Regions from separate parts of the Streptomyces sp. 2114.4 genome, predicted to be linked through region 2. Evidence: riboswitches for the same ligand, from Rfam matches in the RefSeq annotation. Region 2 holds a riboswitch; the other holds the start of a gene.
The links. Region 2 has a riboswitch for glycine ahead of gcvP (aminomethyl-transferring glycine dehydrogenase). Riboswitches for the same ligand answer to the same signal wherever they lie in the genome.

Region 1 (15,246 bases), 4.8 Mb from region 2:
CGCAGCGCCCCGATGTCGCGGGCGAAGTCCTCGCGGTGCGCGACGGCGTACCGGCCGGCCGCGGCGAAGGCGGCGATGGCGGGGGTGTCGAGGGTGCCGGAGCGTACGTGCCGCTCCTGGCCGCCGCCGTGCAGCACCGGCACCGGGGCGTACTCACGGCCGAGCAGCAGCGCGCCGATGCCGTACGGTCCGCCGATCTTGTGGCCGGAGACCGTCATCGCGGCGAGCCCGGAGGCGGCGAAGTCGACCTCCAGCTGGCCGAACGCCTGCACCGCGTCCGCATGCAGCGGGATCTCGAACTCCGCGGCGGTCTCGGCCAGTTCGCGGACCGGCTGGACGGTGCCGATCTCGTTGTTGGCCCACATGACCGTGGCGAGCGCGACGTCTGCGGGGTTGCGGGCGATGGCCTCGCGCAGCGCCCCGGCGTGCACCCGCCCGTAGGTGTCGACCGGCAGCCATTCGACGCGGGCGCCTTCGTGCTCGGCGAGCCATTCCACGGCGTCGAGGACCGCATGGTGCTCGACGGGGCTGGCGAGGACGCGCGTACGGGCCGGATCGGCGGCCCGGCGCGCCCAGTACAGGCCCTTGACCGCGAGGTTGTCGGCCTCGGTGCCGCCGGCGGTGAAGACGATCTCGCTGGGGCGCGCGCCGAGCGAGACGGCAAGGGACTCGCGCGCCTCCTCGACGGTACGCCGGGCCCGCCGGCCGTCGGCGTGCAGCGAGGACGCATTGCCGGTGACGGTCAGCTGGGCGGTCATCGCCTGCACCGCCTCGGGAAGCATCGGGGTGGTGGCGGCGTGGTCGAGGTAAACCATGGTGCGCACGATTCTACGAGCCGTCCCGGCGGGCTCCGGGGGCGCATGCGCAGCGCGCGGGAGCGGCGGGGCGCCGGGATGCCGCCGGACGTCCGGTACCGGCCTGGCGCGAGCGGTGCGCGGGGCCGGTGGCTCCCGTTTGCCGGCGCCGTTTGCCGCGGCCCCCGTTTACCGGCGCCGTTTGCCGCGGCCCCGTCTCCCGGCGGGCGGCAGGCCCGCCCACGCCGCTACTCCTGCAGCACCGCCCGCGCCAACTGCCGTGACTGGGCGACCAGTCGGTCCTCGAAGTCCCAGACCTCCGCGTCCTCCTCCAGGAAACCGCCCGCCAGATTGCGGGTGGTGATGGCGACCCGCAGCGGACCGGGCGCCGGGCGCCGGCGGATGTGGGCGGTCAGCTCGACGGTGGGCACCCAGCCGGACAGCCCCATCTCGAAGGCGGTGGGCGGCAGGGCGTCGACGGTCAGCAGGAGGGAGAGCGGGTCGGGCTCGCGGCCGTCGGCGAGGCCGAACCAGGCGCGCATCTCGCCCTTGCCGGAGGGGGCACCGACGGCCCAGCCCGCGGTCGCCGGGTCCAGGCGGAGCGCGAGCCGTTCGGTGATGGCGGTGCTGCCGGAGATGACGGGGCGGCCCCCGGGGGCACTGTCGGCCCCCAGGCAGTGCTCGTACGGCGGGATGGCCGGCGGCTTGGCGGTGGTGCGGACGTCGTCGGGCAGCGCGTCGAGGTCGCCGTACGCGGCGAGTACCCGCAGCCGCTCGACCTCGCTGCCGTCCTCCGCGAACTGCACGAGGCTGGCGGTGCCGGTCGACATCGTGCGGCCGCTGCGGACCACCTCGGTACGGATCACGGCGGGGCCGGGGACCGAGGCCGTCAGGTAGTGCGCGGTGACGGAGAGCGGGTCGGGGTGCGGGAGGGCGTCGCCCAGGGCGCGGCCCATGAGGGCGAGGAGGTAGCCGCCGTTGACCGCCTGGATGATCGTCCAGCCGGCGGAGAGGTGGGCGTCATAGACGCCGGGGGCGCGGCGGGTGACCGCCGTATCGCGGTCGAACTCGCTGTTGCCTCGGTTCACCAGAGCCATGGGTTGCACGCTACACCGGATGGTTACCGACCGGTAGTGTCAGTTTTAACGGCCTCGAACGGAAGCATTCCTTCCGCGCCTGCGATGATGAGCGCCATGCTTCACGTCCTCTACCTGGTCGGTGTGGCCGCCTTCGCCGCGAGCGGGGTGCTGGCCGCCTATCGCGCCAATATGGACCCCTTCGGCGGTCTGGTGCTCGCCTTCGCCGCGTCGATCTCCGGCGGCACGCTGCGCGATGTCATCCTCGACCGGCGGCCGCTGTACTGGACGCACGACTGGGTGCTGCTGACCGTGATCATCTGTGTCGGCGTCGGCACCATGATCTATCTGCGGTTCTGGCAGCTGCCGCACAAATCACTGCTGGTGGTCGACGCGATCGGGCTGTCCGTGGTCACGGTGATCGGGGCCCGTGCCGCGATCGATGCGGGCGCCACCCCGCTCGCCGTGATCATCCTGGCGGTCCTGACCGGGGTCGCCGGCGAGGTCATCCGCGATGTGCTGTGCGGGGAGTTCCCGCCGCTGCTGCTGCGGGAGGACGTCTATGCGATCGCCGCGCTGGCCGGCGCCTGCTGCTACCTCCTGCTGTACCGCCTCGGCACCGGGGCCACCCCCGCCGCGGCGATCTCGGCGGGGGTGGTGTTCGCGCTGCGGATGGGCGCGGTCTACCTCGGACTGCACCTGCCGCGGCCACAGCAGCTACGCGACCGGCGCGGGCAGCAGCACTCCGGCTGACCGCGGTGGCCGGTGCTCAGTTCGCCGGCTGACCGCGGCGGCCGGTGCTCAGTTCGCCGGCGGCGCCGGCTTGCTGTCCGTCTTCAGCCAGGTGGTGAAGAGGTCGTCGAGCTGCTGCCCGGAGATCTTCTCGGCGAGCGCGATGAACTGGGCGGTGTTGGCGTTGCCGTAGCGGTGCGCGGAGGTCCAGGCCGGCAGCAGCTTGAAGAACGCCCGGTCCCCGATCCGCTCGCGCAGCGCCTGCAGCGTCATCGCTCCCCGGGAGTAGACCGCCTGGGCGAACATGGTGTCCCGCTGCGGATCGGCGACCTTCACCTTCCAGAAGGCATCGCTCGCCGGCCGGGCGTCGTACGCCTTGCGGAAGGCGTCATGGGCACTCAAAGTGCCGCGGTGCTCGGTCCACAGCCACTGCGCATAGCTGGCGAAGCCCTCGTTGAGCCAGATGTCCTTCCACTGCTTGACGGAGACCGAGTCACCGAACCACTGGTGCGCCACCTCGTGGACGATGGTCCCCTCGCTGCGCACGGCCGAGTAGGCGGGCTTGGACTGCACTTCCAGCGAGAAGCCGGCCTGCGGCATGTCGTCGACGATCGCCCCGGTCTCCTCGAAGGGGTAGGGGCCGAAGACCTTCGACCAGTAGTCGGTGACCTCGGCGGTGACCTTGTAGACATCGATGGTGCCGGTGGGCAGGGTCGGGTCGATGGCGACGTAGACGGGCGTGCCGCCGGGGGTGGTGCCGGTACGGACGTCGAACTTGCCGATGGTGGCGGTGGCCAGGTACGTCGCCATCGGGCGGCTCTCGCGCCAGTGGGCGTACGAGCGGCCGTGCGCCTGGCCGGAGCTGATCAGACGCCCGTTGGAGACACCGGTCAGGCCCTTGGGGGCGTCGATGCGGATGTCGTAGGTCGCCTTGTCGTCGGGGTGGTCGCTGGAGGGGAACCACGTCGAGGCGGCGTTCGGCTCACAGGCGACGAAGACGCCGTCCTTGGTCTTCATCCAGCCGTAGTCGGAGCCGAAGACGATCGGACCGCTCAGCGCCTGGGGGACGCCGTGGTAGGCGAGGGTGACGGTGAACTTCTTGCCGCGGCGCAGCGGGAAGTCGGGGCGTACGGATATCTCGTCGCCGGATCTGGTGAAGTGCGCCCGCCGGCCGTTCACCCGGACCGAATCGACCGTCAGCTTCTGCAGGTCCAGGTCGAAGGCGGAGAGGTTCTGGGTGGCCCTCGCGGTGAGCGTGGTGCGGCCGTCGAGGCGGCCGCTGCCGGGGTGGTAGCTGACGCCGAGGTCGTAGTGCAGGGCGTCGAAGCCGCCGTTGCCCAGCTGGGGGAAGTACGGGTCACCGATGCCGGGGGCACCGGGGGACGCGGCGGGTGCGGCGGCGATGGTGGCGGCCGAGGCCACCGCGGTGGCCAGTGCGAGCCAGCGGGAGGTGCGACGTGCGGAACGGGAGAGTGCCATGAGCCATCCCTTCGGACACACGGATGAAGTTCGCCTCAAGATCGAACAACCGTGCTGACTCTGCACTCTCCCGCCGCTTTGCGCCCAGGACTTTGCCAAGTCCCAAGTGTTACTTGCCGGTTGCGGCCTAACCGCCCGCCGGTCCGGTGTCCTTTGAGCCTGCTGTGTCCGCTGCGACCGCTGTGTCCTCGGCGTTCTCAGCGTTCTCGGCGTTCTCCGGGTGGTGGCAGGCCACCTGGTGCCCCGTGCGCAGCGCGACCAGCGGCGGCTCGGTGGTGGCGCACACCTCGGTCGCCTTCCAGCAGCGGGTGCGGAACCGGCAGCCGGAGGGCGGGTTGATCGGCGAGGGCACATCACCCTTGAGCAGGATGCGGTCGCGCTGGGTGCGCCGCTTGGGGTCGGGCACCGGTACCGCGGACAGCAGGGCCTTGGTGTACGGGTGCATCGGCGACTCGTAGAGCCCCTTGCGGTCCGCCAGCTCCACGATCTTGCCGAGGTACATCACCGCGATCCGGTCCGACACGTGCCGGATGACCGAGAGGTCGTGGGCGATGATGACGTAGGTCAGGCCCAGCTCCTCCTGCAGGTCGTCCATGAGGTTGACGACCTGCGCCTGGATCGAGACATCGAGCGCGGAGACCGGCTCGTCGGCGACCACCAGCTTGGGCTTGAGCGCCAGCGCGCGGGCGATGCCGATGCGCTGCCGCTGGCCGCCGGAGAACTCGTGCGGATAGCGGTTGTAGTGCTCCGGGCTCAGGCCCACCAGCTCCAGCAGCCGCTGCACCTCCTTCTTCACCCCGCCCTCGGGCTCGACGCCCTGGAGGCGGAAGGGGGTGGAGACGATCCCGCCGATGGTGTGCCGCGGGTTCAGCGAACCGTACGGGTCCTGGAAGATCATCTGGACGTCCCGGCGCATCGGCCGCAGCCGGCCCGGGGACAGGTGGGTGATGTCCTGGCCCTGGAACTCGATGGAGCCGCCGGTCGGCTCGTCGAGCCGGGTGATCAGCCGGCCCATCGTCGACTTGCCGCAGCCGGACTCGCCGACGACGCCCAGGGTCTCCCCGGGACGGACGTCGAAGTCGATGCCGTCGACCGCCTGCACCGCCCCGACCTGCCGTTTGAGCAGGCCCTTGGTGATCGGGAAGTGCCGGACCAGACCCCGGACCCGCAGCAGCGGCCCGTCGTCGGAGGCGGTCTCCGCGGCAGGCTCCGCGGGGGTGTCCGCCGTCTTCTGGAGCGGAATCTTCTTGTTCTGGTCGTCAGTCGTCTCGGTCACAGCTTCGGCGCAATCTCTTCGGTCCAGATACGCTCCCGCTCCTCCTGCGACATGTGGCAGGCGGAGAAGTGCCCGCCGCCGGCCTCGCGCAGTTCGGGGCGGACCGTGCGGGTGAGGTTGTCCTTGGGCACGTCCGCGTACGGGCAACGGGGGTTGAAGGCGCAGCCGGACGGGACGTTGATCAGGCTGGGCGGGGAGCCCTTCACCGGGATCAGCCGGTCCGTCTGGTCACGGTCGATGCGCGGCATGGAGCCGAGCAGCCCCCAGGTGTAGGGGTGCTGGGGCTCGTAGAAGACCTTCTCGGCCGGGCCGCGCTCGACGCACCGTCCGCCGTACATCACCAGGAGGTCGTCGGCGAGTTCGGCGACCACCCCGAGGTCGTGGGTGATGATGATGACCGCCGAGCCGAACTCCTTCTGCAGATCGCGGATCAGGTCCAGGATCTGCGCCTGGACGGTGACGTCCAGGGCGGTGGTGGGCTCGTCCGCGATCAGCAGCTCCGGGTTGTTGACCAGCGCCATCGCGATCATGGCGCGCTGGCGCATACCGCCGGAGAACTGGTGCGGATGGTCGTCCACCCGCTTGTCGGGCTGCGGGATGCCGACCCGGTCGAGCATCTCGATCGCCCGCTTGCGCGCGGTCTTCTTGTCCACGTCGTTGTGGACGCGGTAGGCCTCCACGATCTGGCTGCCGACCGAGTAGAAGGGATGCAGCGCGGACAGCGGGTCCTGGAAGATCATCGCCATCTCGCGGCCGCGCAGGCGGCGCACCTCGTCCGGCTCGGCGGAGACCAGCTCCTTGCCGTCCAGCCAGATCTCGCCGGACATGTTCAGCTTGCTGCGCTGCTGGCGCGAGGCGCGGTGCAGGCCCATCACGGCGAGGGAGGTCACGGACTTGCCGGAGCCGGACTCGCCGACGATGCCGAGCGTCTTGCCCTTCTCCAGGGTGAAGTTCAGGCCGTCGACCGACTTCACGATCCCGTCGTCGGTGTTGAAGTGCACCTTCAGGTCCCGCACTTCGAGGAAGGCGGAGGGGGGCCGGACGCCTGCCGCGGTGGGTTCGCCCACGGCGGCCTCGGTCTTGTCCTCGGAGGAGTCGGTCACGAGAGCCTCACCCGCGGGTCGACGGCGGCGTACAGAACGTCCACCACCAGGTTGCACATGACAATGAAGAACGCGGCGAGCAGGGTGACGCCGAGGATGTTCGGGAGGTCGTTGGCGTTGATCGCCTCGACGGCGAAGGCGCCGACCCCCTTGAGCGAGAAGACCTGTTCGGTGATCAGCGCACCGCCGAGCAGCAGGCCCAGGTCCATGCCGAAGACCGTGATGATCGGGGTGAGCGCGGCCCGCAGGCCGTGCCGGACGACCACCTTGCGCTCGCGCAGGCCCTTGGCGCGGGCCGTACGGATGTAGTCCTCGCTCAGCGTCTCCAGCATGCCCGCCCGGGTGAGCCGGGCGTAGAGCGCGGAGTAGAGGAAGGCCAGGGTGACCCAGGGCAGAACCAGGGTCCGGGCCCATCCGAACGGATCGTCCGTGAGATAGATGTAGTCGCTGCGCTCGAAGATCGGCCACTGGTAGGTGAACAGGGCCAGGGCCAGGGCTCCCGTGAAGAACATCGGGAGGGAGACGCCGGCCAGCGCGACGCCCATGGCCATCCGGTCGAAGACCGAGCCGGGGCGCAGCGCGGAGAGCACACCGGTGGCGACGCCGGAGACGACCCACAGCACGGCCGCGCCGGCGGCCAGCGAGAGCGTCACCGGAAGCCGGTTCTGGATCTCCGGCCAGACCTCGATATGGGTTTTGAAGGAGTAACCGAAGCACGGCACATGGCACTTGGCCGCTTCCGGACCGAATTTGTAGTCGACGCCGACGAAAATGCCCTTGAGGAAGTCCCAGTACTGCTCGTACACGGGCTTGTCCAGGCCGAGATTCTTCTTGACCGCGGCGATGTCCGCGGGCGTGGGGGCCTTTCCGATGTACTGCTGGGCAAGCTGGTCGGTGCTCTGCCCGGCCAGTTTCGGCAGCAGGAAGAAGATGCCGAAAGTGACCGCGCTGACGATCAGCAGCAGGACCACTGCGCTGATCAACCTGCGGATGATGTACGAGAACACGGGGATGCGGCGTCGGCGCCGCGGGCCGGTTCACCACCGGCCCGCGGACACCAATGCCTTCACCTGCCTTCCAGGGCTGCTACTTCTTGACGCCGACGTTGAGGTAGTCGTACTGACCGCTGAAGGCCGAGGTGGACACCAGGTTGGTGGCCTTGGGCGAGCGGTACATCAGGACCTTGAAGTAGGTGAGCGGAACGATCGCCGCCTGCTCCATCGTCTTCTTGTCGATCTCGGCGTACGCCTTCTCGCGGGCCGCCTTGTCGGTGTTGGCGATGGCGGAGTCGAGCAGCTTGTTGATCTCCGGGTCGTCCAGCTCCGAGAGGTTGGTGTTACCGGACTGGCTGATCGCCTTGCCGTTCAGGATCTGCTGCAGGTAGCCGTAGCCGGTCGGGAAGTCCGAGCCCCACTGCATCATGATCAGGCCGACGTTGTTCTTCTTGTTGAACTTCGGCACACCGGCGTAGTCCGAGAAGTACTTGCTGGTCGGGTACGACTGGATCTTGGCGGTGACGCCGATCTTCTTCAGCGAGTCGATGACCGAGGTGGCCGCGTCGACCTCGTCCTGGCGGTCGTTGCGGGCCAGGATCGTGGTCGTGGTCTTGCCGGCGCCGCACTTCGCCCAGTGCTTCTTGGCCTCGGCCAGGTCCAGCTTGTCGCCGTCGTACTTCTGCGGGTACAGGTCGTACTTCTGGTAGCCGTCGATGTCGGTCGGCAGGACCGTGGAGGCCAGCTCACCGCGGATCGGGCCGCCGAGGGAGGTCTGTACGGCCTTCTTGTCGATGGCGTACTCGACGGCCTTGCGGCACTCGATGTTGTCGAACGGCTTCACCTTGGTGTTCAGCGCCGTGTAGACGAGGCGCTGCCCCAGGGTGTTGTCGGTGTTGCCCTTCTCCTTGGGGTCCGTCAGGAGCTGGGCCTGTGTCTGCCCGTCGACACCGCGGCCGGCCAGGTCCACCAGGGTGTTTCCGGACTGGAGGTCCTTGTCGATGGTCGACTGGGCGACCTTCAGGTTCAGGACGATCTTGTCCGGCAGCTGCTTGCGCAGCGGGTCCGTCTTCGCGGACCACTGCGGGTTGCGGACCAGGGTGAGCTTCTTGCCCTCCTGGTAGCTCTCGAACTTGTACGAGCCGGTGGACAGCACGGACTTGGTGTAGTCCGCGCCCTTGTCCTTGGCCTGCGGGACCGGGGCGGTCTGCGGGGCGCTCACCAGGTAGTCGAACTCGGCGAACGGCCGCTTGAGGTGGAAGACGATCGTCTGGTCGTCCGGGGTCTCGATGGACTTCAGACCGGCCTTGCTCTTGTCCTTGTAGGGACCCTTGTAGCCGCCGTCGTTGTCCTTGAGGAACTGCTGGAAGTAGTTCGGGCCCAGCGAGAGGGTGTCACGCGCGAAGTTGCTGCGCTCGACGGCGTACTTGACGTCCTGCGAGGTGACCGTGGAGCCGTCGTCGTACTTGACGCCCTTGCGGAGCTTGTACGTCCAGGTCTTGCCGCCGTCACTGGGCTTGCCCATCGACTCGGCGAGGTCCGGGGTCAGCTCGTTGCCCTTGGCGCCGGGGCCCGGCTTGAAGGTGGTCAGCGGGCGCGCGTAGAGCCGGCTGAAGTTGTAGATGAAGGCGTAGTAGGTGTTGCCCGGGTCGAACGACTCGGGGGCGTCGCTGATCGCGTAGGTGACCGTGCCGCCCTTCGCGTCCGAGGCGTTGACGATGCCCTTGGTGGCGGCGTTCGCCTCGCCCGAGCCTTCCGAGGAGCCCTTGCCCCCGCTGCAGCCGGCCAGCAAAAGGCCCGCACTGGTGATGGCCGCGACAGCCGCGACCGGAACTGACCTTCGCATGATGGTCGGTGTCCCCTTCGTTCGTCGAGAAAGGTCAAACCTCAAAACGCAGTAACGCGGAAACGCAGTGGTGCAGTTGGGGGCGTCGGAGCGGGTGCCCGGTGCGGCCGTCAGCGGCTGCGCGGGTCCAGCGCGTCCCTCAGTCCGTCACCGAGCAGGTTGAACGCCAGCACGGTGACGAAGATCGCGAGGCCGGGGACGATCATGTACTGGGGGTCGACCTCGTAGTACTTGACCGCCTGGTTGAGCATGCCGCCCCAGGACGCCTGGGGCGGCTGGATGCCGACGCCCAGGAAGCTCAGGGCCGCTTCGAAGAGGATGTTGGAGGGGATCAGCAGCGTCGAGTAGACGATGATCGGCCCCACCAGGTTGGGCAGCAGCTCCCGGAAGAGAATGAACGGCCCGCGCGCACCCATGCCGCGGGCGGCGTCCACGAACTCCCGCTCGCGCAGCGACAGGGTCTGCGCGCGCACGATCCGCCCCATGTACGGCCAGTTGAAGAAGCCGATGACGAAGATCAGCACGGAGATGTGCAGCGGCAGGCCCTCCATGCCGAAGGCACCGCCCTGCAGCGAGGCGGAGATCGCGATGGCGAACAGCAGCAGCGGGAAGGCCAGGAAGACGTCCATCATCCGGCTGATGAAGGCGTCCACCCGCCCGCGGTAGAAGCCGGCGACCACACCGAGCACGGTGCCGATGGCGACCGACAGCAGCGTCGCGCCGAACGCCACGATCAGCGACACCCAGGAGCCCTCCAGGATCCGGGCGAGCAGATCACGGCCGAACTTCGGGTCCACGCCCAGGGGGTGGTCGCCGCTCATGCCGCCGAGTTCGCCCTTGGGGAGCGTGGTGTTGGGGTCGATCAGCGACTGGTTGGGATTGTTCGGGTCCAGCCCCAGCAGGGCCTGGATCGGACGGGAGAGCGCGGCGACGGCGATGAGCAGGATGACAACGATGGCACCGGCCACCGCGACCTTGTCCCGCCGAAAGCGCAGCCATGCGATCTGGCCGAGCGAACGCCCCTCGATCCGCTTTGCCTCGACGCCCTTCAGCACCGCTTCCGGCTGCGCCTCAGCAGCCGCCCCGGTGGTCTCGATCGGTGCGGTCACAGTGCCTTTGACCCCTCTCGGCCGACGGTGGCCGGCCCCTGCCCGCCGCGGGTTGCGGCCTGGTTCTCATCACTGGTGCAAGTTCGGTGCAGCAAGTCCTGCGGGCATCGCGGAAGTTCGCACTATGGAAGTTCTCAGGCTTACGCGACGCCGTGGGATGACGCTCGTACAAAGGACCGAGGTCCGTTGTTTCCGGAGTCTTCATCCCTTTCTCGATCAGTCACCAGTCCTGACAGGGAAAGGATGCGCAACTGTGATGTCCTTCACCGCTTTCCGTTATACGGACAACAGTTCGGGCTGAGCGGGACGATCACCCGCGGGAGCGGCCCTCAACCGCGGGACATACAGGGAGAATTCGCCACAGGACCGGCGCCCGGACGGTACGCCCGGGACACCGGAGACAGACTGTCAGTAAGGGCGCGGGTAGCCGTAGCCGTACGACGGCGCGGGGGCCGGCTGACCGGGCGGCTGGGCGTAGCCGTCACGGTCGAAGAAGGGGCGCGTGGAGGCCCGCATCCACATACCGACCGGGTCGAACTCGTCGTTCATCGCGACGGTGGAGACGGGCAGGCCGTCCGGCACCGCGCCGATCGACTGCTGGATCATCAACCGCACCGAATCCACCGCTTGTTGACCGGTGTCGTACAGATCCAGACCGATCGCCAGATAGGGGGCGCCGAGCGCCGGCTGCACCCAGGCCCGGCGCAGCGACCGCACGGCGGGCGTCCGGTGCGCGTTCTGGGCGAGCAGCGCGTAGAACTGCGGGATGTCGATGACCGGTTCCGAGATCCGCAGCGGGCCGGCCGGCAGCCGGTCCAGACCACCGGCGATACGGCGCAGATCCAGCCACGGGATGCCGATACCCCCGCCGGGGGCGTGCGGATTCAGCCACAGGCCCCAGCGGTCGGGGAAGAGCGAGGCGGCGATCTCCGGGCCGGTGACGACCTCGTGGTCGCGGTTCCAGCCGGAGGCGGCGAGTTCGGGCGCCGAGGTCACACACGGCGCATAGCCGAGGCCTTCGACCTCCATGTTTCCGTACTGCGCATCGGGCGAACCGGCCCGGCCGTGCCACAGCAGCATCCAGACCTGGCCCGCGGCGAGCGCGTGCAGCAGTGCCTCATAGGCGTCGTAACGGCCGGGCGAGACCTGCTGGAGCAGCTGCTCCAGCGCTCCGGCCGCCGCCGGCCCCTGATGCGCACCCGCGCTCACGTGGTCCGTCCCTTCTGTCCGCAGGGCACGTCATGGGTGCGCCCGCCCGTCATCCGTCCAGCTTACGAGTGGTCCCGAGAGTAGAAGGGCCGCACACGCTCCAGCATCCAGTCGGCGACCGGGTCACCATGGGCGAGGTCGAGCATGACGAGCTGTACGGACCAAGGCACCGGTACGGCACCGAGCGCACGTCCGAGGGCTGACAGTACCGCTTCGCGGGCGGTGCCGTCGTGCAGTGCCGCGGGGTCGGCAGCGATCTGTACACCGACGAACAGCGCGGGCGTGTCGCCCTCGACACTCGCCAGGGCACGCCGGGCAGTCAGGACAATTCCGGCGCCGGAGAACTCCAGTCCGGCGGCGGCCAGGAAGTCCACCGGTTCGTCCTGCCAGTCCGGCTCGAAGAGCCGCACCCGGCCGCCGCTGGGCAGACCGTCCGGCTCCTGACGCCCCTCCCGGCACAATGCGGCCACCGCGGGAGGCGGCAGCGGGACGCCGACCGCACCGTCCGGGTTGACCGCGATGCCCATATTCGGGGGCAGCCCGCGGGCGAACTCCCGGGCCGGGGCGACGGTGAAGGACATATGCGAGCCGACCACCCGCAAGAACTCCTGCTCGGAGCTGTAGACGGGGACATAGGCCGCGCCGTCGAGCTCGACGGTGGGCAGATCGAGGCCGCGGGTACCGGGACCCGCGCTCTCCGGTCCGCCACCGTTGGGCAGCGGCACCCAGACCCTGCTGCGGCCCAGCACCTCGACGATCCGGCCCCCGGCGCCCGGGTGCCCGACCGACGCGGCCAGCACCTCTTCGAGCTCGTTCGCCGGCCACGCCAGCTGCGGTATCCCCTGCTCCGGCAATGTCATGTGTATCCACCCGTTCCAAACCGCGCCATCTGGCCAAAGACCCTAGACGAGAAGGCGTGCGGAGGGACCCTCGGGGCACGGTGGCCGTGCACCCGCTCGCGGCCGTCAGCCGAAGCTGACCGTCTCCAGGGCGCTCGCCGCCCGGCGGTCGAGCAGGACGGCCGAGTCGCAGCCCTTCGGCAGCCGGGCCGACTCCGCCGCGCCGACCAGCCGGCCCACCGCCCCGCGATGCCGCGCGAAGGCGTACCCCGACACCCCGCGCCCCCGCGACTCCTGGCCGGACAGTGCCACCTCGGGCGGCACATCGAGCAGCACCAGATGCAGCCCGCGGCCGCCGCGCACCGCCGAGCGCGCGAGCCAGCCACGCACCCACGCCAGGGTGCCGCAGTCGTGCACCACCACACTCTCCCCCGAGCGCAGCGCACGGCCCAGCGTCAGGTAGTGGGCGGCCCGGACCAGCGGCCGGTAGAGGGCGTACGGCAGCCGGCGCAGCCTGCCGTGTTCCCAGCGCTCGCGGACGTCCTGCGAATCGATGCGGTGCACCACGGCGCCGTGGGCATCCAGCGGCGGTACGACCCGGTGCATCAGGGTGCTCTTGCCGCTGCCCGGCAGACCGGAGACCACCACCAGGTCACCGGCCGGGAAGCGCAGCTCGGCGGCGCCTCTCACCCGTCCGCGGCCTCTCAGGTCCACGACTTCGGCGCCACGTCCCGGCCGGACGACGGGCCGCGACGGCCGGCCGGCCCGGGGCCCGGCGGCGGGCGGCACCGCGGGCACGGCGGCGGGCGGCACCGCGGGCACGGCGGCTCCGGGCGCGGCGGCCGGAGGCACGAGGCCTGAAGTGGCTCCGGATGCCGCTTCACTGTGCACGCGATGTCCTCCCCGTCCGGTTCTGCTCCGGTTCGAGTCCGTCCCCTACCCGCAGAGTGTCAAGAAAAGGTAATGCCCATCAAGGCTATTGTCCGATCTGCCCACGTCATGGACGGGGCAGCGGTGGGGGCTCCTCTATCCGGCGATCCCGTGCAATGATGTGGCCGCCACGTGCACATCTCGTCTCATGCGTGCACCGCCAATTCCATACCGGCCGTTTGAACCCGCGCGGGAGAGTCCCCGGCCGCCATGCCGGGGCGCCGAAGGAGCAAGTCCTCCCTTGAATCTCTCAGGCCCCTATACCGCGCAGGCGAGGCAGATCTGAAAAGCGAGCCGCAGCCCGGACCACGGGGCGGCTCCACCCAAGGTGCAAACCGGGTCCGTTCGCGGGATCCCGGTGAACCTCTCAGGTTCCGATGACAGATGGGGAGAACGTCTTGTCACCCCTGCCTGGGAGCCCAGAACCATGACTGATGCCCCCCGCCGTACTGCGCTGGACGCCACCCATCGCGCGCTCGGCGCCACCATGACCGACTTCGCCGGCTGGGACATGCCGCTGCGCTACAGCAGCGAGCGTGACGAACACGTCGCCGTCCGTACCCGCGCCGGCCTGTTCGACCTCTCCCACATGGGCGAGATCACCGTCACCGGCCCGCAGGCCGCCGACCTCCTCGACTATGCGCTGGTCGGCAACATCGGGGGCGTCAAGACCGGCCGCGCCCGCTACACCATGATCTGCGAGGCCGGGGGCGGCATCCTCGACGACCTGATCGTCTACCGCCTGGCCGACCAGGAGTACATGGTCGTCGCCAACGCCTCCAACGCCCAGGTGGTACTGGACGCGCTGACCGCGCGGGCGGGCGGCTTCGACGCCGCGATCCGCGACGACCGGGACGCCTACGCGCTGCTCGCGGTGCAGGGCCCGGAGTCGCCCGGCATCCTCAAGAAGGTCACCGACGCCGACCTGGACGGCCTGAAGTACTACGCGGGCCTGCCCGGCACCGTCGCCGGCGTCGAGGCGCTGATCGCCCGTACCGGCTACACCGGCGAGGACGGCTTCGAGCTGTTCGTCCGCCCGGCCGACGCGGTCGCCCTCTGGGAGTCGCTGACCGAGGCCGGCCAGGGCGCCGGTCTGGTGCCCTGCGGCCTGTCCTGCCGGGACACCCTGCGCCTGGAGGCGGGCATGCCGCTGTACGGGCACGAGCTGACGACCGCGACCACCCCGTTCGACGCGGGTCTGGGCCGGGTCGTGAAGTTCGAGAAGACGACCAACAACGGCGACTTCGTCGGCCGCAGCGCGCTGGCGGAGGCCGCCGAGCGCGCCGAGACGAACCCGCCGCGCAAGCTGGTCGGCCTGATCGCCACGGGCCGCCGGGTCCCGCGCGCCGGCTACCCGGTCGTCACGGCCGACGGCACGGTCATCGGTGAGGTCACCTCCGGGGCCCCCTCCCCCACCCTCGGCAAGCCGGTCGCCATCGCCTACGTCGACGCCGCCTACGCCACACCGGGCACCGAGGGTGTGTGCGTGGACATCCGTGGAAGCCATGAGCCGTACGAGGTCACCGCTCTGCCGTTCTACAAGCGGCAGAAGCAGTAGCTCATCCGCGGCGGACCCGGCAGCGGTGCGCACCCGTGCGTTTCACTGTGCAAGACCCTCCCCCTCGGCGTCACCAGGGCGACCCCCTTCACGACCACACCCTCGCGTACAGGAGAATCGAGCCATGAGCAACCCCCAGCAGCTGCGCTACAGCAAGGAGCACGAGTGGCTGTCGGGCGCCGAGGAAGGCGTCTCGACGGTCGGCATCACCGAGCACGCGGCCAACGCGCTCGGCGACGTCGTCTACGTGCAGCTTCCCGAGGTCGGTGCCACGGTCGCGGCGGGCGAGACCTGCGGCGAGCT
Region 2 (15,246 bases):
CGGACACGGCGGCCGCGGCGTGATCACCACGGCGCGCGCCGAAAGCCCCGGCGGCGGCTATGACTTCGTCTCGCGCTGCTTCTTCCCCGGGGTGGGTATCGACGAGGACCCGGTGACGGGCAGCGCGCACACCGCGCTCGCCCCGTTCTGGTCTCCGCGCCTGGGCCGTGACGCGCTCGTCGGCCTGCAGGGTGCCGCTCGCACCGGCTTCGTACGCACCGAGCTGCGCGGCGACCGTACGCTGCTGACCGGCTCGGCGGTCACGGTCATCGACGGCGAACTGCTGGTCACCGGCTGAGCCGGACCGGGCAGAAGCAGTCGCTGAGGGCTGTCCCGTCATCCCTGGCGGGCGCAGGGGTCACGGGACAGCCCTCAGGGTGCGCGGCCGGCACCGGCGGTGCTCCGCGCCTCGCCCGTCTCACGCCGTCGGCAGCCACCTCACATGCCCGGCGAGCACCGCATAGCCGACGAACGCCACGGTGTCGATCAGGGCATGCGCGGCGACCAGCGGTCCGACCCTCCCCCATCGCCGGTAGAGCAGGACGAAGATCACGCCCATCACCATGTTGCCGACGAAGCCGCCGATGCCCTGGTAGAGGTGGTAGGAACCGCGCAGCAGGGAACTGGCCGCGAGCGCCGCCGGCGGGGACCAGCCCAACTGCCCCAGCCTGCGCAGCAGATACCCGACGACGATGACCTCCTCCAGGACGGCGTTCTGCAGCGCGGAGGCGATCAGCACCGGGATCTTCCACCACACCGCGGGCAGCGCCTCGGGGACCACCGTCAGATTGAATCCGGCCGCCCGCGCGCCCAGATAGAGCAGCAGTCCGCTGCCGCCGATGACGGCGGCCAGCCCGGCCCCGCGGCTCAGGTCGAAGCCGGGCCGCCGCCGGTCGAAGCCGATCGCCCGCAGCCCCCCGGCCCGTTCGCGCAGCAGGAAATGCGCCACCAGCACCACGGGGACGAGGGCGGTCGCCACACCGAACAGTTGCCAGGCAAGATCCAGCCATGGCCGGCCGGGCGCATGCGAGCCGTTGAGCGTCGCCGCCTGGTGCTTGAGGCCGCCGGGCTTCGTCAGCGATCCGATGAAGCTGATCAGCGCCGACACCCCGCTGGCGCCCAGCGAAAGGGCCAGGACGATCAGCGTCTCGCTCCGCAGGATGCTCCGGGACGGCTCCTCGGCCACTCCCGTACCCGGCCCCGTACCGGGCCCTTTACCGGGAACGTCCGCACCAGCCACGGGACTTGTATCCGACTGCACGCTTCCTCCACTTCCGCATTACCGCCTCTTCGCCACCACCGCCCCGCTAGGGTCTCGGCAGCAGGTACGAAGATCGCGCGCGACAGGCCGGGGACGGGCGCCATCCACGTGGCGCGCTTCCCCTCTCCCCATCGAATCCCGATCGAGCTCCGAGAAGGAGAGGCGCTACCGCAATGGGACGACACAGCTTGCCCGACGGCTCCGCACCGGAGCGCACGGGGGCCCGCTCAGGTACCCGCCGGCGCACCCTCGTCCTCTCCACCGGCCTCGTACTGGCCGTCGTGGCGGGCTCGGTGGTGGCGCTGGGCAGCGGTCTGCTCCCGTTCGGGAGCCCGTGCGACGGCGAGTCGGCGCGGCTCGACGTGGCCGCCTCGCCCGATATCGCCCCGGCGCTCGAAGCGGTGGCCAAGACTGCCCGCGAGGACGCGACGCGCACCGACGGCAGATGTCTGGACGTCAGGATCACCGCGCGCGCCGCAGGCGACGTCGCCGACGCGTTCGGGCAGCGGCCGGTCGACCCCGAATTCCAGGTATGGATACCGGATTCGAGCCTGTGGGTGGACCGGGTCGACGCGGAGCGCGGCACTCCGCTGACCGCCGCGAGCACCATCGCCTCGTCCCCGATCGCGCTCGGCGCCGTCCCCCGGGCCGCCGGCTCGCTGGGCTGGCCCGGGAAGACCTACACTTGGACGAAGCTGATCCGGACCGCGACCTCCGGCGACGCACCGCGCCTGGGCGTCGCCGACCCGGCGCGCAGTGCCACCGGGCTGCTCGCGCTCGACCGGATCGGCGCCGCCCATGCCAAGGACACCCAGGACAGCGGCGAGGCGGGCACCCGCACCGCCGCGACGGCCAAGCTTCTCCACCAGCGGATCGCGGACAGCGACGGACAGGCCCTGGCCACCCTGCCGCGGGACGACTCCGGTGCGGAGCAGGGCAATCCGCGCCGTAATCAGGCACTGCTGCTGTCGGAACAGGCCGCATACGCCCACAACGCCACGGCGGGCGGCGGGCCCCGGCTCGACCTCTTCTACCCCCAGGACGGCACGGCCCGGCTGGACTACCCGTACACCCTGGTCGACGACGTGGAGATGAGCCCCGAGCAGACCCGCGCCGCCAGCCGTTTCATGACGCTGCTGGGCGAGGCCGACGGACAGCGCACGCTACGCCGGCACGGCTTCCGGGCCGGCAACAACGAGGCGGATCCGAAGGTGGTTACCGCGGCCGGCGGGCGCGCCCCGCAGCCGTACGCCGCCGCCCCCGCCGATCCGCCGACCGTCAAGGAACTCCAGGCGGTGATGGGCAGGTGGACGGTCACCGTCCAGAACAGCCGCCTCACCACGGTCGTGGACGCCACGGCGTCGATGGGCAGCCCCGTCCCGGGCGGCGACGGCCGGTCCAGGATGGATCTCACCAAACATTCCCTGCTCCAGGCGCTGGCCACCTTCACGCCCGAGGACGAGATCGGGCTGTGGAAGTTCGCCACCTACCTGGAGGGCGACAAGGACTATGTGGCGCTGTCCCCCACCGGCCGCCTCGGCGACCGGGACCCGGCCGGCGGCACCCACCGCGACGCCCTCACCGCCGCGTTCGACTCGCTGGCCCCGGCGCCTCGTGCGGCCGGCGGCCTGTACGACACCACGCTCGCCGCGTACCGGGAAGCCTGCGCCACGTATACGAGCGGGAAGCTCAACTCCCTGGTCATCGTCACCGACGGGGCCAACGGCGACGCCGGCCTCGGTCTCGACGCCCTGGTCGACAAGGTCAAGGAGCTCGCCGACCCCAAGAGACCGGTGCCGGTGATCGCCCTCGCGATCGGCCCGGCGGCCGACACCGCGGCCCTGGACCGCATCGTGGCGCCGACCGGCGGATCGGTCCACCGGGTCGGCGATCCGTCACAGCTCCACCAGGTGCTCCTCAAGGCCCTGATGACGGCGGGCGGCAAGGGGCCGCGCTGACCGGCACGCGACGGCCGGATCCCGCCCGCCGCACCGGCACCCGCCGGGCACGCCCCGCTACATCCCCTCGGTCGCCGCCTCCTGTGGCTCCCGTACCGCGGACCGCCGGCCGACCGCCCAGGCGGCCGGCCAGGTGTGCACCGGCTCCCCGGTGTGCATCAGCTCGCTGTAGCGCCGGGTCATCGCGGCGAGCGCGGCCTCCCGGTCCAGGCCCTGGCGCCGGGCGTGCCGGCAGGCCGCGGCCTGCCAGGACGCGCCGTTGACCCGGCGGCGGCAGCGCTCCTCGATGATGCCGAGGTAGTGGTCACGGTCGGCCGGCTCCACCCCCCAGGCGTCCAGCCCGCGGGCCGCCAGGGGCAGCAGTTCCCGGCGCACCAGCCGTACGGCCGGGATCTCGGCGATCCCCCCGGCCCGTCCGGGGCGGGGCCAGGCAAGGGTGGCGTCGATGCCGTACCGGCAGGCGGCGTCGAAGTTACGGGACGCGGCGGCGAACGGGAGCCGCGACCAGAGGGGGCGCGGCTCCTCGGCCAGCGCCCGTACCAGTCCGTAGTAGAAGGCGGTGTTGGCGATGACGTCGGCGACGGTGGGGCCGGCCGGCAGCACCCGGTTCTCGACCCTGAGATGCGCGACGCCGTCGGCGACCGCGTAGACGGGGCGGTTCCAGCGGTAGATCGTGCCGTTGTGCAGCACCAGCTCGGCCAGGTCGGGCGCCCCGCCCTCGTCGAGGACCCGCAGCGGCTCCTGCGGTCCGCACAACGGCAGCAGCGGCTGGAAATAGCGGAGGTTCTCCTCGAAGAGGTCGTATGCGGAGTCGATCCAGCGCTCGCCGAACCAGGTGCGGGGGCGTACCCCCTGGGCCTGCAGCTCGGGCGCCCGGGTATCGGTGGCCTGCTGGAAGACCGGCGGCCGGGATTCGCGCCACAGCTCCCGGCCGAAGAGGAACGGTGAGTTGGCGCCGACGGCCACCTGCACGGCGGCGATGGCCTGTGCCGCGTTCCAGACCGCGGCGAAGCGGCCCGGTGTCACCTGGAGGTGCAGCTGGACCGAGGTGCAGGCGGCCTCCGGTGCGATGGAGGGCGAGCGGGAGACCAGATGCTCGACGCCCCGGATGTCGAGTGCGAAGTCCTCGCCGCGGGCCGCCCGCATCTGGTCGTTGAGCAGGACATAGCGGTCGTTCTCGGAGAGGCTGGCGGCCGTGAGGTCGGTGGCGTGCAGAGTGGGCAGGATGCCGATCATCACGATCCGGGCGGCGACCTCGCGTGCCTTCCTTTCGGCATAGGCGAGTCCCGTACGGAGTTCTTCGGCGAGCTGGTCCAGTACCCGGCCGCTCAATCGGTGCGGCAGGATGTTGACCTCGAGATTGCACTGGGCGAGTTCGGTCTGGAAATCACAGCTGGCGATGCGCTCAAGAACTTGAGAGTTCATCATCCGGGGCAGGCCGTCGGCGCCCGCCAGATTGAGCTCGATCTCCAGGCCCATGAGGTTCCTGGGCCGGTCGAACCTCTCCTCCTCCAGGAGTCTCCGCAATCCCGCAAGACACTCGTGGAGCTTTCTTCGATAACGCTCCCGGTCCGCCAGGTCGATCCCGTCCGCGGCGACCTTCTCCCCCATCGAAGGGTCCCTCCTCGAGTGAACGGCCCGCAACCACGGACCACTTGGGGCCTTCCCCGACTACGGCGGGGCTCACGCTACGGTCGATGATGCCCCGGCAATCTGATCGATAACGCCGCGGCGGCACGCCGGTACCGATAGGCTCGAATCGGACCGGCCTCCGGCACCTCCCTCAGGCATATCTCGGTGGCGATCGCCTTCCGCATTACCGTCGCGATAAATACCGGCGAAATCCGGCCTACCGCGCTGCCGAAGGAATACGAGGTGGCGCCGCAAAAGCAACGCGCAAAACGGAGTAAAGCGCCTCACACGGGGGTCTCTATTTCCCCTTGCCCGAAATCCGCAAGGCCGGTAGTCGAAACACTTTCAGAACATACGTCGTATAAACTCCGCTTACGAGGCAGAGACTTGGCGCCCAGCGTCCGGTTGTTCCCACCGGCACGGGGGCACAGCGATTGACCTCGCCGGGCCGCAGCCCCGGCCGGCCACGCTCTGACCCCGCACGCAGACAGCGTCGTTTGCACCCTGCCAGGCTCCACCGTGTCTCCGAAGTGAGAGGCGACCCACCATGCCGCTGCACCTTCCCCCTGCCCCCACGCCTGCCCTGCGTTGCGTTCTCGCCGCCCTCGGCTCCCCCACCGCGGTCCGCGAGGCCCCGGTCTCCGCACTGCGCGCCCATCAGGGCCCGCTCAGCCCCGACCACCCGCTGCCCGTTCACGTCTGGGAGGACGTCAGCCGGACCGGCGGCACGCCTCGGACCCGCCTGGCCGGCTGGCGTTTTCTGGTCCGCGGCGGGGAGCGGGCCGTGGCGACCGCCGAAGCGGTGCTCACCGCGGATGGCTGGACCTTCGCACGGTTCTGCGGCGGCCCCTATGTCGCCGCGACCGAGCAGGCACTGGCACAGGCCGAATCGCTCGCCACCCCGTACCAGCCGCGGCTGCTGTCCGTACCCGAGCTGTACATGCTCACCCTGTGGCTGCACCACGACACCGCCTCGGACGGCACCGAAGGACCGGCCGCGCCCGGCGACCTGCTGGTGCCGCTGGCGCCCGCCCCGCCGGGGATCGCCGCGCACCGTCCGCAGCGCATCGCCGACCTGCTTCCCCGGCTCACCCTGCGCCTCACCCCGGCCACCCCACTCCTGGCCGAACCCGCCTGAGTCCACCCCTCCGGCCCCGGTTCTCCGCGGCGGACACCGGCGCCGTCTCACCCGGCATGAGCATGCCCCGCGGCCCCTTCGGGCCACGGGGCGCTCTGTCGCGCTCACCCGTGCGGGCTAGTCCGCGGCTACCACTCCCAACCCGCTTGGGGAGGAGTGCAATTGGGAGCAACCGCCCGCACGGGTGACGCGTCCCTACCGAGTGAGTACCGCTGCTGCGAAATCCCTGCGGAATCCCGCCCGTGGGGCAACACTGGGACCGACCGATGGAAACGGGGGAGCGGCCATGCACACCTCATCGAGCCGCACAACGACGTTCACCACACCGCAGCGAAAGACAACTTCCATGTGCCAGCACCAACCGCCATGCCCGTCAGCCGACTCCACCGACCGGGAGGCCGCACACCTCGTGGCGCACCACCCGGAACAGGGCTGGAGCCTGCTCTGCAACGGTGTCCTGCTCTTCGAGGACACCGGTGAGCTGCTGCCGGACGGGCAGGTCATCGCCCCGCACCGCACTCGCGCCACCGCCGCCGCCTGACCCGCGAGCACGGCACGCACCACAGGGCCCCCGGCAGATCTGCCGAGGGCCCTTGAATGTTGCGCTGAACCGCCGCGGTGCATCCCCTGCGGCGAGTCCGTTGCCGTGACTCAGTTGTCGTACGCGTCCAGCGGCGGGCAGGAGCAGACGAGGTTGCGGTCGCCGAAGGCACCGTCGATGCGGCGCACCGGCGGCCAGTACTTCTCCGCGGCCTCGACACCGGCCGGGAAGACGGCCTCCTCACGCGTGTACGGGTGCGGCCAGTCGCCACCGAGCGCGCCCGCGGTGTGCGGGGCATTGCGCAGCGGGTTGTCGTCCTTGTCCCACTCCCCCGTGCCGACCTTCTCGATCTCCGCACGGATGGCGATCATCGCGTCGCAGAACCGGTCCAGCTCGCCGAGGTCCTCGCTCTCGGTCGGCTCGATCATCAGCGTGCCGGCCACCGGGAACGACATCGTCGGCGCGTGGAAGCCGTAGTCGATCAGCCGCTTGGCGACGTCGTCGATGCTCACACCGGTCGCCTTGGTCAGCGGCCGCACGTCGATGATGCACTCGTGCGCGACCAGACCACCGGGCCCGGTGTAGAGCACCGGGTAGTGCGGCTCCAGGCGCTTGGCGATGTAGTTGGCGCTCAGCACCGCCACCTGGGTGGCGCGCTTGAGGCCCTCGCCGCCCATCAGGCGGACGTATGCCCAGGAGATCGGCAGGATGCCGGCCGAGCCCCAGGGCGCCGCGGAGATCGGTCCCACGCCCGTCTCGGGGCCCGCGCCGGGCTGCAGCGGGTGGTTGGGCAGGTACGGCGCCAGGTGGGCGCGTACGCCGACCGGACCGACGCCCGGGCCACCGCCGCCGTGTGGGATGCAGAACGTCTTGTGCAGGTTGAGGTGCGAGACATCGCCGCCGAACTTGCCGGGCTCGGCGAGGCCGACCAGCGCATTGAGGTTGGCGCCGTCGACGTAGACCTGGCCGCCGGCCTCGTGCACCGTGGCGCAGATCTGGGTGATGTGCTCCTCGAACACGCCGTGGGTGGAGGGGTAGGTGACCATCAGGACCGCGAGCTCGTCACGGTGCTTCTCGATCTTGGCGTGGAGATCGTCGGCGTCGACCTCGCCGTCCTCACCGGTCTTGACGACGACGACCTTCATCCCGGCCATCACCGCGCTGGCGGCGTTGGTGCCGTGTGCGGAGGACGGGATCAGGCAGACGGTGCGCTGCTCGTCACCGTTGGCACGGTGGTAGGCACGCACCGCCAGCAGACCGGCCAGCTCGCCCTGCGATCCGGCGTTGGGCTGGATGGAGACCTTGTCATAGCCGGTGACGGTGGCCAGCCGCTCCTCCAGCTCCTGGATCAGGGTGAGGTAGCCCTGGGCCTGGGCGGCCGGCGCGAAGGGGTGCAGCTGCCCGAAGGCGGGCCAGGTGACCGGCTCCATCTCGGTGGTCGCGTTCAGCTTCATGGTGCACGAGCCGAGCGGGATCATGCCGCGGTCCAGTGCGTAGTCCTTGTCCGCGAGGGTGCGCAGGTAGCGCAGCATGGCGGTCTCGGAGCGGTACTGGTGGAAGACCGGGTGGGCGAGGTAGTCGTCGCCGCGCAGCAGGTCCTGCGGCAGCGTTTCGGCGGCGGCCGCGTCCAGCTGCTCGACGTCGCCGTGCACCCCGAAGGCGCCCCAGACGCCGGCCAGCTGCGCACGTCCGGTGGTCTCGTCGCACGCGATACCGACGAGGTCGGCGTCGACCTGCCGGAGGTTGACACCGGCCTCGCGGGCGGCGGCGACGACCTCGGCGGCCCGGCCGGGCACCCGCGCGGTCAGCGTGTCGAAGTACGCGCCGTGCACGATCTCCACCCCGCCGGCCCGCAGGCCCTCGGCGAGGACCGCGGCGTAGCGGTGGGTGCGCCGGGCGATCGTCCGCAGCCCCTCGGGGCCGTGGTAGACCGCGTACATACCGGCCATGACGGCGAGCAGCACCTGTGCGGTGCAGATGTTGCTCGTGGCCTTCTCGCGGCGGATGTGCTGCTCGCGGGTCTGCAGCGCGAGGCGGTAGGCCTTGTTGCCGTCGGCGTCGACGGAGACGCCCACCAGGCGGCCCGGCAGGCTGCGGGCGAACTGTTCACGAACGGCCATGAAGCCTGCGTGCGGCCCGCCGAAGCCCATCGGGACACCGAAGCGCTGGGTGGTGCCGACGGCGATGTCCGCGCCGAGCTCACCGGGCGAGGTCAGCAGCGTCAGGGCGAGCAGATCGGCGGCGACGGTGACGACCGCGCCCAGCTCGTGGGCCTGCTCGATGACGGCACGCGGGTCACGGACCGCACCGGAGGCGCCGGGGTACTGCAGCAGCACACCGAACACACCGCGCTCGGCGACGTCGGCCGGGATGCCGTCGGACAGGTCGGCGACCACGACCTCGACGCCGGTGGGCTCCGCGCGGGTCTGGATCACGGCGATGGTCTGCGGCAGACAGTCGGCGTCGATCAGGAAGACGCCCTGCTTGACCTTGCCGACCCGGCGGGAGAGCGCCATCGCCTCGGCGGCCGCCGTGCCCTCGTCCAGCAGCGAAGAACCGGAGGTGGGCAGACCGGTCAGGTCGGCGACCATGGTCTGGAAGTTGAGCAGCGCCTCGAGGCGGCCCTGTGAGATCTCCGGCTGGTAGGGGGTGTAGGCCGTGTACCAGGCCGGGTTCTCCATGACATTGCGCAGGATCACCGGCGGGGTGAACGTGCCGTAGTAGCCGAGTCCGATCATGGACGCCAGCACCTGGTTACGGTCCGCGAGGCCGTGCAGCTCCTGCAGCACCTCGGCCTCGGTGCGGGCCTGCGGCAGGCCGAGCGCCTCCGCGCTCTTGATCACATCGGGCACGGCGGTGGCGGTGAGTTCGTCCAGCGATCCGAAACCGATGTGCGCGAGCATCTTGGCCTGCGCCTCGTGGTCGGGACCGATGTGCCGGTGCTCGAAGGGAGTGCCGCGTTCCAGCTCGGTCAAGGAGATGCGATTGGTGTTCATCTGCGGGGGCCTCCTGGTCGTACGACCTACGAGGGGCACCACGGCGCGGGTGCCCGGACGGCCTCCCCCTCTGTCATCTCAACCTGAGAGCTTCACCGGCCCGCGCGAGGCGGCCCGGCTTTCACCGTCGGTGAGGAGGGGTCCCGGAGTTGTGCCTTCCGCGGCCCGCCCTGCTTTCCAGAGTGACCTCGCCCACGCGGTACGTGTGCCTGAGAGATTCCGGGGAGGATTTGCTCCTTCGGCGCCCTCGCCGCGAACGACAAAGGACTCTCCCGCACGGGGTCTGCGGCCATTGGCCAGCCTACCAGCGCGGCACTCGAAGGATCCTTCGAGTGGCCGGGGCATGAAATGTGCCGTTTGGTTGTTGTCAGAGGGCAGTTGCGACCAATTGGAGGGACCGTGCAAACCGATATCGATCCCCGGAGCCTGATCGGCCGCAAAGCGTTCGACCGTAACGGCGCCAAAATAGGCACGATCGACGAGGTATATCTCGACGACGCGACGGGGGAACCGGAGTGGGCGGCCGTGCGCACCGGACTCTTCAGCCGGGACGCGTTCGTCCCCCTCGAACCCAGCAAGATGGTCGGTGAGGGCCTGCACATTCCTTACGACCGCAGGCTGATCAAGGACGCGCCGGACTTCGGCGTCGGCCGCCATCTCTCCCCTGAGCAGGAACTTCAGCTCTATCACCACTACCGACTGGATATCTCCTCCCCGACATCCGACCCCGTGTCCTCGCCCGGCTCCGGTGACAAGGACTTCGGCAGGATCGCCGGCTCGGACGACTGACCGTCCGCCGGTCCCCCGCCCACCAACGGCAGGGGCTCCCCGGCCGCAGCGCCGGATCCTCCACAGCAAAGGTCCGCACCCTCCCCGGTGCGGACCACGGCGTTTCGAAGCGCACGGTCACCCTCCCCACCCCGCTGCCCTGCACCCAGCCCGCACCGTACTCGTCGTGCACCACGTCCAGTCCGGGATGCCAGCGCCGCGGCCGCTCCTCTTCGGCCTCCCGCGCCGCCGCCTCGCCACCGGACAGCTCCGCCGCCGCTCTCGCGGCCTTCTCCTCCTCCGCCGCGGCCTGCTCCGTCGCGAACTGGGCGAACAGATCCTCCTGTGTGAAGTCGGCCAGGCCGCTGACCCCCACGCCCAGCAGTCGGACCCCGCCCGTGGTGTCCACCATCTCCAGCAGCCGCACGGCGGCCTCCCTTATCACCGCGGGGTCGTCGGTGGGCCCACGGAGCGTCTCGGAGCGGGTCAGCGTCGAGAAGTCGTAGTTGCGCACCTTGATGACCACTGTCCGCCCGGAGCGCCCGGCGGCCCGCAGCCGCTCCACACAGCGGTCGGCCAGCCGCAGCACCTCGCTCCGTACCCGCGTCCGGTCGGTCAGGTCGACCTCGAAGGTGTCCTCGACGGAGATGGACTTCGCGTCCCGCTCGGCCACCACCGGCCGGTCATCCCGGCCCAGCGCCATGGCGTACAGCCCGGCACCGTGCGCCTTGCCCAGCAGCCGCACCAGCTCGGCCTCACCGGCCTCCGCGGTCTCCGCGACGGTGTGGATCCCCGCCCGGCGCAGCGTCTCGGCCGTCGCGGGCCCCACCCCCGGCAGCGTCCGCACCGTCATCGGGCCCAGCAGCTCGCGCTCGGTACCGGGCTCGATCACCACCAGACCGTTCGGCTTGGCCGTCTCGGACGCGATCTTCGCCAGCATCTTGGCGCCGGCCAGCCCCACCGAGCCGGTCAGGCCCGTGGCGGCGCGGATCTCGCGGCGCAGTCGCTCCCCCACGGCCCGCGCCGCGGCCGTCCGCGGCGGCACCCCGCCCGCTTCCAGGTCGACGAAGGCCTCGTCCAGGCTCAGCGGCTCCACCAGCGGCGACAGCGCGTGCAGCAGCTCCATCACCGCCTCACTCACCTGGCGGTACAGCGAGAAGCGCGGGGTGAGATAAGCGGCGTTGGGGCACAGCCGCCGCGCCTGGGCCGTGGGCATCGCGGAGCGGACCCCGAACACCCGGGCTTCGTACGACGCCGTGGAGACCACCCCGCGCACGCCGATCCCGCCGACCACCACGGGCTTGCCGCGAAGGCTCGGCTTGGCCGCCTGTTCGGCGGCCGCGAAGAACGCATCCATGTCGAGATGCAGGATCGTCGGCGCGGGTCTCACATCTCCGATGCTGCCCCATGCCACTGACAATCGGCCCCTTGCCGGGCCGGTGGCGCGGTCAGGGACTCAGCCCGCCCGGTTGCGCCGCCGCGCCAGCTCGTCGTGCGGGTTCTTCCCGATCAGGGTCTCGCCGGTGTCCACCCGCTCCCCGTGGAGCTGTGACAGCACGCCCTCCACGTCCCGCCACACCACGCCCACGGCGATGCCGAAGACGCCCTGGCCCCCCTGGAGCAGATCCACGACCTGGTCGGGCGAGGTGCACTCGTAGACCGTCGCGCCGTCGCTCATCAGCGTCATCCGCGTCAGATCGGCCAGCCCGCGCGCCCGCAGATGCTGGACCGCGGTGCGGATGTTCTGCAGCGACACCCCGGTGTCCAGCAGCCGCTTGACGATCTTCAGGACCACGACGTCCCGGAAGCTGTAGAGCCGCTGGGTGCCGGAGCCGTACGCCGGCCGGATACTCGGCTCCACCAGGCCCGTACGCGCCCAGTAGTCGAGCTGCCGATAGGTGATGCCCGCTGCCGCACAAGCGGTCGGGCCGCGATAGCCGATGTTCTGAGCCTCGCAGTCCCCCGACACCGCCGCGGCCGGTGCCGGGGCAGGGTTCGCTGCTGCGCCCGAGTGGAGCGGCAACGCCCCTTCCGCCGCCATACCGTCGCCGGTGATTGCCACGCCGCCCTCCGTCCTCCACGTCCCGGACGGGACCTGCCACATCGACGGTATGCAGTCACTCGGGGTGCGTCAACGATCGCCGCGCTCGCCACGCCGAGTGATAATCACCCTACGAGTGGTTTCTCGTGACCCCACACGGGGAACAGCTAGAGGTTTGGCCGGAAACAGGCGGTTCACCTGGCCGGTATTACTGGCTGTTGGTCCCGAAGTCCTCGGGCGAGATCTGGTCGAGGAACTCGCGGAACTTCTCCACCTCGTCCTCCTGCTCGTCCGGGATGGCGATGCCCGCGTCGTCCAGCACACCGTCGGTACCGAAGATCGGCGTTCCGGTGCGCAATGCCAGCGCTATCGCGTCGGACGGACGCGCGCTGACCTCGACCCCGCTCGCGAAGACAAGTTCGGCATAGAAAACCCCCTCGCGCAGATCCGTGATGCGGACCTGCGTCAGTTCCTGGCCCACCGCTTCGAGCACATCCTTGAAAAGGTCATGCGTCAGCGGCCTGGCAGGGACCATGCCCTGCTGGGCAAAGGCGATGGCGGTGGCCTCCCCTGGCCCGATCCAAATGGGCAAGTATCGGTCGCCTCCCACCTCCCGCAGGAGCACGATCGGTTGGCTGGAAGGCATTTCCACCCGGACACCCACGACGTCGAGCTCGTTCACACAGCAACCCTAGGACGTGCCCGGCCGGTTTGGGTAGTCGGGCACTCGTTTGCTCACTACAGCCGGACCCGCAAAGCACTCTGCACCAGTGCCGCATGCAGCCGTACGGACAGCGTTGCCAGCTCTCTGGCAGTGGCTTCGGCATGGGCCCTGGTCTGCGGATTACGGTGCCGCCGAAGGGGTGCAACGACCTGCTCGACCAGGCCCGCCTCGCGCTCGGCGGCCGCCTTCACGGCACGCAGGTGCCGCGGTTCCAGACCGAAACGGCCCAGGTCCGCAACGAGCTTGGCCACGGTGACGGCCTCGATGTCGTATCCGCCCTCCGCATGAGGGACGATGAGTCCGTAGGACTCCCAGTCGGCGAGGGCCGCCTCGTCCACCTCCGCGGCGGCCAGCAGCTCCGCCCGGCCGATGCGGGCAGCCGTGGGGCGCTCCTCACCCGGCTTGTGCACGCCTTCGACGAGGTCGCGGGAGGGTGTGGCCGGAGCCGGCAGCTGCACCCGCTCACCGCGCTCCAGGGCGTCCAGATGCTCCCGGATGACCTTGAGCGGCAGGTAGTGGTCCCGCTGCATCCGCAGGACGGCGGCCAGCCGCTCGACGTCCGCCGCCGTGAATTTGCGGTATCCGGAAGGCGTGCGCTTCGGCTCGACCAGTCCCTCGGCCTCCAGGAAGCGGATCTTGGAGATGGTGACCTCGGGAAACTCCTCGCGCAGCAGGGTGAGCACCGTGCCGATGCTCACCGGCTTACCGTCCGAGGAGGCGGCGCCGGCAAAGCCGGCGCCGCCTTTCGGTGTATCGCGCATATGCCTTCCCCGGCCGGTCAGATACCGGCGCCTCGCTGGCTGGCGCAGAAGACCAGGCGGAACTTGCCGATCTGGACCTCGTCGCCGTTGGCGAGGGTGACGGAGTCGATCCGCTCGCGGTTGACGTAGGTGCCGTTCAGGCTGCCGACGTCGGCGACCGTGAAGAGCCCGTCCGGACCGCGGCGGAATTCCACGTGACGGCGCGAGACCGTCACATCGTCGAGGAAGATGTCGCCCTGCGGATGCCGGCCCGCCGTCGTCAGCTCACTGTCCAGAAGGAAGCGGCTGCCCGAATTCGGACCCCGGCGGACGACCAGCAGCGCCGATCCCAACGGAAGCGCGTCGACGGCCGCCTGGGCCTCGGGGGACAGCGACGGCGACAGATTCTGGCCCGTCGCCTCCGAATCGTAGGCCTCCAGCCCCGAAATGGAGATGGTGGAGGTCGTCTCGGATGCCCGCTCGGGCTGAGCGCCCGGGCGGAGCGGCGCACCACAGTTGGAGCAGAACCGGCTCGCCTCGGCGTTCCGGTTCCCACACCTCGTACAAACCGGCAAGGCCGACCCTCCACCCGTGCGTGCGGCTGATGGTTCCTGGGAACCTATGCGGCCGGCACCGGAGGGGTCAACAGAACCCGCGCCGTGCCCCCCGGACGGACCGCTGACCTCGTCACGGAAGAGCGGACGATCCTCCGCCGCGCCACTCTCGTCGGGCCGGCCCGACGCACGGTGCCGCGCGGAGCCGCTGCCGCCGTCCTGGCGGGCGCTCTTGCCGAACAGCTTTCCAAACAACTTCACGGGCGATTCCCCTTGAACGACATAGACCCGCCCGTGGGGCAGGACGAACCCTCGATGCACACACCGGCCGATCCGGACATCCTGTGAACGTCCGTGGCCTTCAGACAGTTTCCACCACACACCACACGCACGGTGCGTCGACCCCCCGTTACCTCATGCCCTCGCCGGGCACTCGACATACGTGTACGCCTCACTGCGATGACGACCGAGCGTAGTCAGGCCGCTTCGCCTCTCGCAAGGCGTCCACAATGATCTTCTCCTCACGGGTCACAGACACCTTGGCCTGCTCCTTTTCCAGCGTCTGGACCACTCCGCCGGGAATGTTCAGCGCCGGTTCCAGGTCCTGCGGCTTACCGATGACCTTGAAGCGGTACGGCTGAGCGACACGCTTGCCGTCGATCTCCACGCCACCCCGGAGATCCGAGAGAGAGGTGTTGGCGACGACCCGGACATCATTGACCTGGATGGCCTCGGCGCCGGCCGCTCGCAGCTCCTGGATGGTGTCCAGCAGCTTGTCCGCCTCGACGGAGTGCGTCGGGTCGTCGATGGTCAGGGTGATGCCGGGCCCTTGCGCCGCGACGGTCCCGGCCAACACACCCAGCTGCTGTTCCTTCTCCACGGTCTGCTTACGG

Region 1: it holds a riboswitch for glycine, as region 2 does, so the genes downstream of both, gcvT (glycine cleavage system aminomethyltransferase GcvT) here and gcvP (aminomethyl-transferring glycine dehydrogenase) in region 2, are expected to answer to the same signal.

What each region holds. Positions count from the first base shown of each region.
Region 1 covers NZ_FYEY01000001.1:5,697,420-5,712,665, reverse strand. Annotated here, with positions in the region: gene CFW40_RS25260 (cysteine desulfurase family protein) at 1-815, opposite strand, end outside; gene CFW40_RS25255 (thioesterase family protein) at 1,043-1,891, opposite strand; gene CFW40_RS25250 (trimeric intracellular cation channel family protein) at 1,988-2,623, shown strand; gene CFW40_RS25245 (M1 family metallopeptidase) at 2,672-4,081, opposite strand; gene CFW40_RS25240 (ABC transporter ATP-binding protein) at 4,209-5,357, opposite strand; gene CFW40_RS25235 (ABC transporter ATP-binding protein) at 5,354-6,460, opposite strand; gene CFW40_RS25230 (ABC transporter permease) at 6,457-7,467, opposite strand; gene CFW40_RS25225 (ABC transporter substrate-binding protein) at 7,547-9,298, opposite strand; gene CFW40_RS25220 (ABC transporter permease) at 9,409-10,407, opposite strand; gene CFW40_RS25215 (enhanced serine sensitivity protein SseB C-terminal domain-containing protein) at 10,816-11,616, opposite strand; gene CFW40_RS25210 (enhanced serine sensitivity protein SseB) at 11,679-12,476, opposite strand; gene CFW40_RS25205 (AAA family ATPase) at 12,582-13,268, opposite strand; glycine riboswitch at 13,566-13,661, shown strand; gene gcvT (glycine cleavage system aminomethyltransferase GcvT) at 13,813-14,943, shown strand; gene gcvH (glycine cleavage system protein GcvH) at 15,068-15,246, shown strand, end outside.
Region 2 covers NZ_FYEY01000001.1:905,851-921,096, forward strand. Annotated here, with positions in the region: gene CFW40_RS03865 (PhzF family phenazine biosynthesis protein) at 1-298, shown strand, start outside; gene CFW40_RS03870 (CPBP family intramembrane glutamic endopeptidase) at 419-1,261, opposite strand; gene CFW40_RS03875 (substrate-binding and VWA domain-containing protein) at 1,435-3,219, shown strand; gene CFW40_RS03880 (glutamate-cysteine ligase family protein) at 3,277-4,830, opposite strand; gene CFW40_RS03885 (hypothetical protein) at 5,399-5,989, shown strand; gene CFW40_RS03890 (DUF5999 family protein) at 6,336-6,530, shown strand; gene gcvP (aminomethyl-transferring glycine dehydrogenase) at 6,641-9,526, opposite strand; glycine riboswitch at 9,714-9,811, opposite strand; gene CFW40_RS03900 (PRC-barrel domain-containing protein) at 9,926-10,315, shown strand; partial or broken gene CFW40_RS03905 (DNA polymerase IV) at 10,219-11,684, opposite strand; gene CFW40_RS03910 (MerR family transcriptional regulator) at 11,751-12,356, opposite strand; gene CFW40_RS03915 (bifunctional nuclease family protein) at 12,544-13,017, opposite strand; gene CFW40_RS03920 (MerR family transcriptional regulator) at 13,074-13,820, opposite strand; gene CFW40_RS03925 (FHA domain-containing protein) at 13,838-14,686, opposite strand; gene CFW40_RS03930 (DUF881 domain-containing protein) at 14,805-15,246, opposite strand, start outside.